3 regions of the Sutcliffiella cohnii genome follow, and region 3 is predicted to be linked to each of the others. Evidence: riboswitches for the same ligand, from Rfam matches in the RefSeq annotation. Region 3 holds a riboswitch; each other region holds the start of a gene.
The links. A riboswitch is a leader RNA that binds a small molecule or an ion and turns the genes downstream of it on or off. The one in region 3 is predicted to bind cobalamin.
Positions count from the first base shown of each region.

Region 1: it holds a riboswitch for cobalamin, as region 3 does, so the genes downstream of both, BC6307_RS06710 (DUF4430 domain-containing protein) here and BC6307_RS03610 (ribonucleoside-diphosphate reductase subunit alpha) in region 3, are expected to answer to the same signal.
Region 2: it holds a riboswitch for cobalamin, as region 3 does, so the genes downstream of both, BC6307_RS13865 (DUF4430 domain-containing protein) here and BC6307_RS03610 (ribonucleoside-diphosphate reductase subunit alpha) in region 3, are expected to answer to the same signal.

Region 1 is NZ_CP018866.1:1,406,003-1,409,290, forward strand. Features, by position in the region: gene BC6307_RS06700 (hypothetical protein) at 1-319, shown strand, start outside; gene BC6307_RS06705 (sensor histidine kinase) at 429-1,247, shown strand; cobalamin riboswitch at 1,407-1,592, shown strand; gene BC6307_RS06710 (DUF4430 domain-containing protein) at 1,830-3,288, shown strand, end outside.
Region 2 is NZ_CP018866.1:2,782,566-2,785,853, reverse strand. Features, by position in the region: gene BC6307_RS13870 (ATP-binding protein) at 1-1,254, shown strand, start outside; cobalamin riboswitch at 1,352-1,546, shown strand; gene BC6307_RS13865 (DUF4430 domain-containing protein) at 1,699-2,115, shown strand; gene BC6307_RS13860 (ECF transporter S component) at 2,115-2,630, shown strand; gene sigX (RNA polymerase sigma factor SigX) at 2,865-3,288, shown strand, end outside.
Region 3 is NZ_CP018866.1:749,044-752,331, reverse strand. Features, by position in the region: gene BC6307_RS03620 (dicarboxylate/amino acid:cation symporter) at 1-1,009, opposite strand, end outside; gene BC6307_RS03615 (hypothetical protein) at 1,281-1,511, shown strand; cobalamin riboswitch at 1,655-1,849, shown strand; gene BC6307_RS03610 (ribonucleoside-diphosphate reductase subunit alpha) at 2,019-3,288, shown strand, end outside.

The DNA of each region.
Region 1 (3,288 bases), 660 kb from region 3:
TATGGCTCCACTTGTTTTAAGTGGATTTATTTTAACCCATGTGTTAAAAGTGATGAAAGTTCGAGACGTTTATATCTTTATCCTACTATTATTTATATATGGATTCTCTAGTAATCTTGTCCGGATGTTGTTCCGTCCGTTTCAAGGCTTGAGCGATGTCTATAAATATATGCCTAATACGTTATTTAACGATAACCTTGGAAACTATATAGTGGAAGCAGTCCCATTCAGTTACGAATATTGGGTGATCGGCATCGGAATTTCACTGTTTGTTTTATTCATCGGAGCAAATAGATTCGCTAAACAAAACATCGATTGATTAGAAGGGATGAATGAAAGTGAATAGCTGGTTGATTATCATAATCTTAGGTTTCCTGCTGATGGTTTCCGTCTCCAAGCTTCTACTGTTCCATTGGGATATTAGAAGGATGACAAAACAATTAGAGGAAATCAGTGAAAATTTCGGGACAAATGAATTAGTTCGTACAAATACTCATAATAAAAACTTGAGTAGATTTGCGACGAAAATCAACCAGCTCATTCAATTATACAAACAGAACCAACAGTCTGTCGAAAGAAGAGAAATGGAACTAAAGCAAGAAATCACCAATATCTCCCATGATTTACGAACTCCTTTAACATCGATCAAAGGATTTTCAGAGCTTTTAACAGATCCGTCTATTTCAGAAGGGGAAAAGAAAGAATTCCTAGAGATTATCCAGAAGAAAATCGATAATCTCACGATGATTGTAGATTTATTTTATGAACTATCACAACTTGATTCCTCTGACAAGAAATTGACGATGGAGAAACAGTCTCTAGATCAAATTGTTGTAGAATCAATGCTAATGTTCTATGAAGATTTTGAGAAAGAGCAATTACAGGTACAATTGGTTGAGGAGAGTGTACCTCCTATTCTTGCTGACAACAAAGCAACCGTTCGGATTGTAACGAACATCATTCAAAATGCTTTAACTTATGCCAAAAGCTATTTAAAAATAAGTTTTGTTGAGGAAGAGGAATACATTAGGTTAAGGGCAGTAAATGATGTGGAGAAGATTGATGCTGCGAAACTCCAACAGATTTTTAATCGAACTTATAGGCTGGATTCTAGTCGTACGGGTACACATCTTGGATTGGGGCTTCATATTGTTCAGCAACTTGTTAATAAACAGGGTGGAAAAGCAGTAGCTAATGTACGTGATAATGAATTTATTATGGAAGTGTCGTTTCGGAAGTGGGATTAGGAGTGAACGAGAGGGTAGGATCATTGTTCACACATTTTTAAAAGCGATGTCAAAAAAGTGTGGAACGTTTTCCTGTCCCTTTGTTCACCATTCATCCGTTAGCAAATTATGGTTGTTTAATAATTTGTTTAAATCTATAATAGGTTTGTAGTACAAAAATTGAATAGAAACTTTTATGGTGCTTTTTTAGAAAGCTTAATTGGGAAGTTCGGTTAAAATCCGACGCGGTCCCGCCACTGTAACGCGGAGCAACTTATCGTATCCACTGATTTTTATGAAAATTGGGAAGGGGATAAGCTTGTGGTGAAGCGAAGCCAGGAGACCAGCCATTCAAGTACTCTAGTAATCTCACGAGGATGGGAAGGAGAAGATATGATCTTGTATGACTATTTACATATGACACAGATGTGTCTTATTTGTGTAAAACATCTTCCCTTCAACAAAAAGAAGGGAAGGTGTTTTTTTATTGTTTAAAAAGCTGAATACCAACTAGATCCCACTACATAGTAATTCGTCACATCAATAATTATCACCACACCAACGTCAGGAGAAGAAAAAATCTTTAAATAGGGAGAGAGAAGCTTGTTACATTCATTTTTCAAAAAAAGTATAGCAACGATACTTAGCATTCTACTAATCTTTTCGTTATTTCATCCTATTGCTGCAACCGCTAGTGAAAAGGACACCATTAACATTTCCGTTCGAATTGAGAGTTGGGACAAAACAGTAGCGCCTTTAACTACTATTGAACTGGCCCCTTACGATATAACAAGAACGGTCGGAAACAATAAAGTTGGTAATTGGCATCTTACGAATGACCAACCTTTAGCCATTCATGCCATCATTAAAGCGCTTGAACTACAAGGTCTAGACGTAACCAAAAAATCTGTTATTGACGTTGGCTATCAAGGTAACTATATCGCTGGTGTGAATAATGTATATGAATTTGATTACGGTTTTACATCAGGCTGGATGTATAAAGTAAATGGTGTTTCTCCTTCTGTTGGAGTAGGAACTTACGAACTATCTAACAACGATATCGTAGAGTTATATTATATCGGGGATATGATGAATCATCATTTCGGAAAAATTGCTGCTTCTGCTACGGAAGTAAAAGAAGGGGATGAAGTTACTTTTACGGTGACAGGAGAGCCAGCTAACTGGGGAACTCCACCACCTGATGAAGCGATAGCAGATGCAACCATTTTAATTAATGGAGAAAAAAGTGAATTTAAGACAGATCAAAATGGAAGGGCTTCCATTCCGTTAACGAATGTAGGTACGTATTGGGTTACAGCAGAAAAGTTTGGAGCAAATTCCTATAATATGATTCGCCCGACGCCTATTAAAGTAGTCGTAACAGAAAAACTACCTTTGGTCCAAGCAATTGATCCAGTGGAATCAGTGGAAGTACCGTTTGGGACGAGTAAGGAAGATGCACTCCTTCATTTAACACCAACTACGAATCTAACAGATAGTAAAGGCAATAAGCACGAAGTCCAACTTTCGTGGTCTATTGATGGATTTAACTCAACTCAATCAGGAGAATATACGGCAACCGGGACTTTTTCTTTACCGGCAAACATAGAGCAAGGAAGTGTAGCTTTACTCGTCACAACTGTTGTAAAAGTGGCAGAACAAGCAACACCACCAGCCCCACAACGTGAATTGCCAGAAATAAGTACGTGGGCAACGCAAATTTCCAAGTGGATACTAAAAAATACAGACTTTTCACAGCATGACAACTTTAATGACTGGGACGCAATTGCTTTAGCGAGAAGTGGGCATTCCGTTCCAGAGCAATATTACGGGACATTAGTTGATTACGTAACAGAAAGAGAAGGGAACTTCCGTTTAGTTACCGATTACGAAAGAATGGCCATCGCGGTTGCTGCCATTGGAAAAGACCCTACAGATGTAGCTGGGTATAATTTTATTGAAAAAATATATAATCACGAGCGACTGACGAACCAAGGTACGAACGGTGTAACATATGCCTTGATTGCGCTAGATACATTCTCATATGAAATACCAGAGGACG
Region 2 (3,288 bases), 2.0 Mb from region 3:
ACACAACTTATTTTAATATCCGCGGGGATTGCTATTTTCCTTACAACCATTTTTGCGTTTTTCTTAATATCAAGAGTAACCTCGCCATTAAGGAAAATGAGGGAGGCTGCTTTTGAAGTAGCGAGAGGTAAGTTTGACACGAAAGTTCCGATCTTAACGTATGATGAAATCGGTGAACTTGCGATGGCGTTTAATCAAATGGGAAGACAATTAAAGTTTAACTTAAATGCACTTAATCAAGAAAAAGAACATTTGGCAAACATATTAAGTAGTATGGCAGATGGAGTAATAACGCTAAATCGTGATGGGACAATATTAATAACGAATCCGCCTGCTGAACGTTTCTTGCAAGCATGGTTTTACCAAGAAGGTAGTGATACGCGGGAACAATTACCTCATGAAATAAAAGAGATGTTTCAACGGGTCGTCAACTTTGAAAGAGAGCAAAGTATGGAACTTACCTACCAGGGGAGAACTTGGGTAATCGTCATGAGTCCTTTATATAATAATACCCACGTGCGTGGTGCAGTAGCTGTCATTCGTGATATGACGGAAGAAAGACGTTTAGATAAATTAAGAGAAGGATTTATCGCTAACGTTTCTCACGAGTTACGTACGCCAATTTCAATGCTTCAAGGATATAGTGAAGCAATAGTGGATGATATTGCTGGTAGCGAAGAAGAAAAGAAAGAACTTGCCTCCGTTATTTATGATGAGTCACTTCGTATGGGGAGGTTAGTAAATGACCTACTTGATTTAGCTAGATTAGAGTCTGGACATAGCACCGTGAACAGGGAACAAGTTGAAGTGGAAGAGTTTTTTGATAAAATGATTCGAAAGTTTCATGGTCTTGCTAAAGAGAAAATGGTAGATCTTCATTCAGAAATAATTGGGGACACGCTAGTTGATTTTGATGTAGATAAAATGGAACAAGTTTTTACTAACTTAATTGATAATGCACTACGTCACACAGATTCAGGTGGTAGTATCACGATTCGAGTTGAGCTTGGAGAGCTTGGAATGAAAGTAGATGTACAAGATACTGGACAAGGCATACCAGAAGAAGATATACCATTTGTATTTGAACGCTTCTATAAAGCGGACAAGGCTAGAACTAGAGGTAGATCTGGAACAGGTTTAGGATTGTCGATTGTTAAAAATATAATAGAGTCACATAACGGCTCAATAGGTGTACATTCTAAACTAAATGAGGGAACGACATTTTCTCTCGTTATTCCACGAACTGTGCAATAATTTGTTAAGTTGTACCGAATAATCTTGTTTATTATGAAACAATTTTTCTTGTCATTTTATACTTCTTTGTGTAAGATGGTACTGTATTCATAAACTTAATAATTATAAGTAAATTGGTGTCACACTGTGGCTTAAAAGGGAATTTGGTGCGAATCCAAAACTGTCCCCGCAACTGTAAATGTGGACGAAATGAGGTAACCACTGTATGTATGGAATGAGAGTTCGTCATACGGGAAGGCTCAAAGTAGGAAGAAGCATAAGTCAGTAGACCTGCCAATGAACTTACAAGTTTCGAAGCTTCGGGGTATGAGTAGCTGAAACGACAATATGGTATTGAACCTGCTGCAGAAGGTGAATTCCTCATTGTTGTCGTTTTATAGCTCATCCTTTAAGGATGAGCTATTTATTTTTTTTCATAATATATAAAAGGATGGGAATTACGTGATGAAAAAAATTTGGATTAGTTTATTAGTTGCAATATCTCTTATTGTGACGGGGTGTGCAGCAGACAACACAAATAATACAAATAACAACGCAAATGCTGGAGTAGAACAAAATGAAGAAGTAAACAAAGTAACGATTAAATTAGTAAAAGATAACGGGGAAGAAGTAATAAGTGAAGAGGCATTGCAGTTTGAAGAAGGAGAAACACTGATGGATGTAATGCATGAGCACTTTGAATTAACAACAGACGATAGTGGTGCATTTATTGTAGGAATTAACGGTATTGAATCGGATTACGAGAATAATTACTTTTGGATTTATACAGCAAATAATGAAGAAGTCTTAGTTGGCGCAAACGAATATGTGTTAAAAGATGGCGATGTTATTGAATTTAACTATTCAAAGTATGAAGGCTAATGAGCACAAGAAAAATTGCTTTATTAGGCTTATTAATAGCGTTATGTGTAGTAGGTAGAATGGTGTTTTCCTCGGTTCCTAATGTACAGCCTGTTACAGCAATCATTATTATTTGCTGCCTTTTGATGGGGCCTCAAAACGGTATCATACTTGCTGCTGGAACAGCATTTGTTTCTAACTTATTTTTAGGTAGTGGTACTTGGACGTTACTTCAAATAATTGCGTGGTCCATAATTGGAGTACTTTCAGGTCTCATTGGGATGAAATTTAAGAAATTGCCCATATGGTTACTTGCAACGTACGCTGGATTTTGCGGCATGCTCTTTGGTTTGATCATGTCGCTAGAACGCCTGATTATAGGTAAATTGTTTTGGCCGTATTACTTAGCGGGATTACCGTTTGACTTTAATCATGCAATTGGAAATATCGTATTCTTTATAGTGTTATATCCTATTCTATCCCCGATCATAAAAAGAGAAGCTTCGTTTATGGTGCAATCGTATAATAAACAGTAGATATAATTAGAAATTAGTTATATAGTATATATAAAAAGAAGTCATATATTATGGCTTCTTTTTTAAATTTTTAAAAAGCCAAACTATTGCTCTTTTAAAATATCTTATTAAAGCCTTCTTAAGTTTTCCAAAAAGTACTAAAAAAAATCTAGTCATTCGTAATATTTTGTAATATATTTGTAATGTAACTTTGTACGAAAAGTTTCGACTAATGTATTGAACGGAGGGTTTAGAATGCATGCCGTTTTTCAAGAGCTCTATGAAAAATATCACCAAGACGTCTATCAATTTTTATTTTATATGGTGAAAAATAAAGAACAAGCGGAAGACCTCGTTCAAGAAGTTTATATAAAAGTTCTACGCTCATACGACCGATTTGAAGGGAAAAGTAGTGAAAAAACATGGCTATTTTCGATAGCTAAACATGTAGCTATTGATTCATTTCGAAAACAAAAGGGATGGAAAAACAAACTTCTTGAAACGTTTGATTGGAATAAGCAACAAGTGAAAGATGTTGCACCATTACCGGAAGAAGTAGCTGTGAAAAATGAACAGGTTCAATTGTTGTATCGTTGCTTAGATAAATGTAAGATGGATCACCGAATTGTTCTTATTCTCCGTTACATTCAAGCTCTCTCTATTCAAGAAACTGCGCAAG
Region 3 (3,288 bases):
CAACAACTGTTACTAGCTGCATGACAGTCAAACTTTCTGCAAAAACTTGTGCAATAAATACGGTTGCGACACCTTGCATAATTGCTGTCCCGTCCATATTAATCGTCGCCCCTAGAGGTTGAACGAAACTACTTATATGCTTTGGCACACCTAATTTTTCTTGTGCCGTATCCATAGAGATAGGAAGTGTTGCATTACTACTAGATGTACTAAAGGCAACACTCATTGCCGGTGCAAAGTTTTTGAAGAACGTAATTGGACTTGTTTTCCCAAGTACCGCTATGGCGGAACCGTACGTGACAAATAAATGAATAAAAAGTGCTAAAACAACTACAATGAAATATCCAAACATCGCTTTAAAAGCATCTAGCCCCATTTTTCCTATTGCAGATGCGATTAGTCCGAACGCCCCGTATGGAGCAAATTTTATAATGAAGTGGACAAGCCACATTACTACTTCATTAGCTTGTTCGAATAAAGATTTAATCCCAGCTGCTTTATCGCCTAACACATTGATTGCTAGCCCTAATAAAATGGAGAATGCAATAATTTGTAGTAAATTCCCTGTAGCCATCGCTTGAATTGGGTTCGTTGGAATAATGTTAAGTAACGTATCAACTACAGCTGGTGCTTCCGTCACCTCGTATGGTGGTAAGTCTTCACTGTTAAAAGTACCAAAATTACCAGGCTTAATAATTGTTGCTAGCGTTAACCCAATTGTAATTGCGATACTTGTCGTAACCATAAAAAATACTACTGTCTTGAAACCAATTCGTCCAAGTTTTTTCGTATCACCTAAATTAACAACACCTAACGTAATCGAGATAAGAACGATAGGTACAACAAGCATCGTAATTAAATTAAGAAAAATCTTACCTAGCGGAGTAAAAAACCAAGTATCAATTCTTGAAAATAATATATCTGATGCAAATAGGTTTAATATTAGCCCAACTACTATACCTAGAGCGAGACCTATTAATATTTTGGATGTTAAGGATAACTTCTTCATAAGATTCCCCCTTATTAATAATATTTTACATCGTTTACAACTATCTATGTATGGACAACACTTGATTATACCGGACTTTAACTATTTTAATTGTAAAAAGGCATTCTGTAAAGTGACATACATTAGAGTAAAAATATTGCAAATTGTATTACTACAGATTAAAATGACAATAATTGAATCTTGTACTATACTGAATTTTTTGGTATAGTAGTAAAGATTTTTTCTGTATAAACTAGTAGGGTTAATAGTTTATATTTTGGAGGGGTTTTACATGAAATTACTTTGGAAGGTAATTATTGCACTTTTCTTGTTGATTACTGCCAAAGTTGGTATGGATTCATACAAGATATTAAAAACTGCTGCAGGCGGAGAGCATATTCGAATTGATCCTGCTCTTTATTTTAATTTATCGTACTTAATTTTCGGCGCAATTGGCTTAATGATTTTATCGGATGTATTTAAAAAATATATAAAAGAAAATAATGAATATAAGCAAGTTTAATCAAGGATGAGTGGTGTTTTACTCGTCCTTTTTTATATTATTTTCTTTATACTCTTAATTTAGGCCATTGCATTTATTAGATTAATAGATTATGATAATCACAACATACAGATTTTAATCACAAAATACATACAATATATAGATTTTATAACGAAGTTAAAGGTGTCTAATATAGACTTAATAGGGAAATTGGTGAGAATCCAATACTGTCCCCGCAACTGTAAGTGTAGACGAAATGAAAGTCCACTGTATAAGACTGCTTAAAGGCGCTTATATGGGAAGGTTCAAAGTAGGATGAAGCACGAAGTCAGGAGACCTGCCTTTTCTTCAAATGTTTCGCATTCTTCGGGGATTGGGAAGATGAAACGATGGTGTAATATGCACTTTTTGTTTCTTATGCTTATTCCACTTTCGTTTGATCCACTCAGTCCTTGAGTGGATCTTTTATTTTTCTCCAGTTGGTCGTTGGACTAAAAGGAAAAAACTAGAATAGAAAGAGGGATAAGTATGACTACAATTATTCAATCAGATCATGTACTAGATAAAGTTAAATCAACATTTGAAAAACATCCAACACTAAACGCACAACCTTTTCTTGATAAAGCAGCAAAAATAATAAATCAACATCACCAACTTTCCAACGAAACAATTTATGAGTTAATAATTTTAGAAGCGTTAAGTTTTATTAGTGAAGAAGAACCAGAATGGACACACATTGCTGCGAATCTTTATTTAAACGTTTTGTACGAAAATACAGCTAAAGTAAGAAAAGAGAACAAGCACTATAAAGGCTTTTATCATTTAATAAAATCTCTAGTAGATAAAGGGATTTATGATCCAAAACTATTAAATTTCTATTCACCTGAAGAACTAAATGAATTAGAAAAAGAGATGGACCCTAATAAAGATGAGCTCTTCACATACATAGGGATTAAAACATTAGCAGATAGGTATTTAACGAAAGACCATTCGATGCAACTGTGGGAACTGCCCCAAGAGCGATTTATGATTATTGCTATGACATTAATGATCAACGAAAAGCAAAACCGCCTTCAGCACATAAAAGAAGCATATTGGGCATTAAGTAATTTATATATGACGGTTGCCACTCCTACATTAGCAAACGCAGGGAAAACTCATGGACAGTTATCGAGTTGCTTTATTGATACGGTAGATGATAGCTTACAAAGCATTTATGACAGTAATACCGATATTGCAAACTTGTCAAAAGCAGGTGGCGGAATTGGCGTCTACCTTGGGAAAATTAGAGCTAGAGGAAGTAATATTAAAGGATTTAAAGGTAATTCCTCCGGAGTAATCCCTTGGATGAAACAACTTAATAATACGGCTGTAAGTGTTGATCAACTAGGACAGCGTAAAGGTGCGATTTCTGTCTATTTAGATGTATGGCATCAAGATATTTTCTCCTTTTTAGATGCAAAACTTAATAATGGCGACGAACGATTACGTACCCACGATTTGTTTACGGGCGTTTGTATTCCTGATTTGTTCATGGAAAAAGTAGAAGAGCGAGACGATTGGTATTTGTTTGACCCTCATGAAGTGCGCCAAGTTATGGGGTATTCATTAGAAGATTATTTTGATGAAGAAAAAGGAAACGGTAGCTTCCGTCATAAATATTACGAGTGTGTGGGGCATCCTACTTTACACAAAGTAAAAGTGCCTGCGATTGACATTATGAAAGGCATTATGAGAAGTCAACTCGAAACAGGAAGTCCCTTCATGTTTTATCGTGACGAAGTAAATAGAATGAATG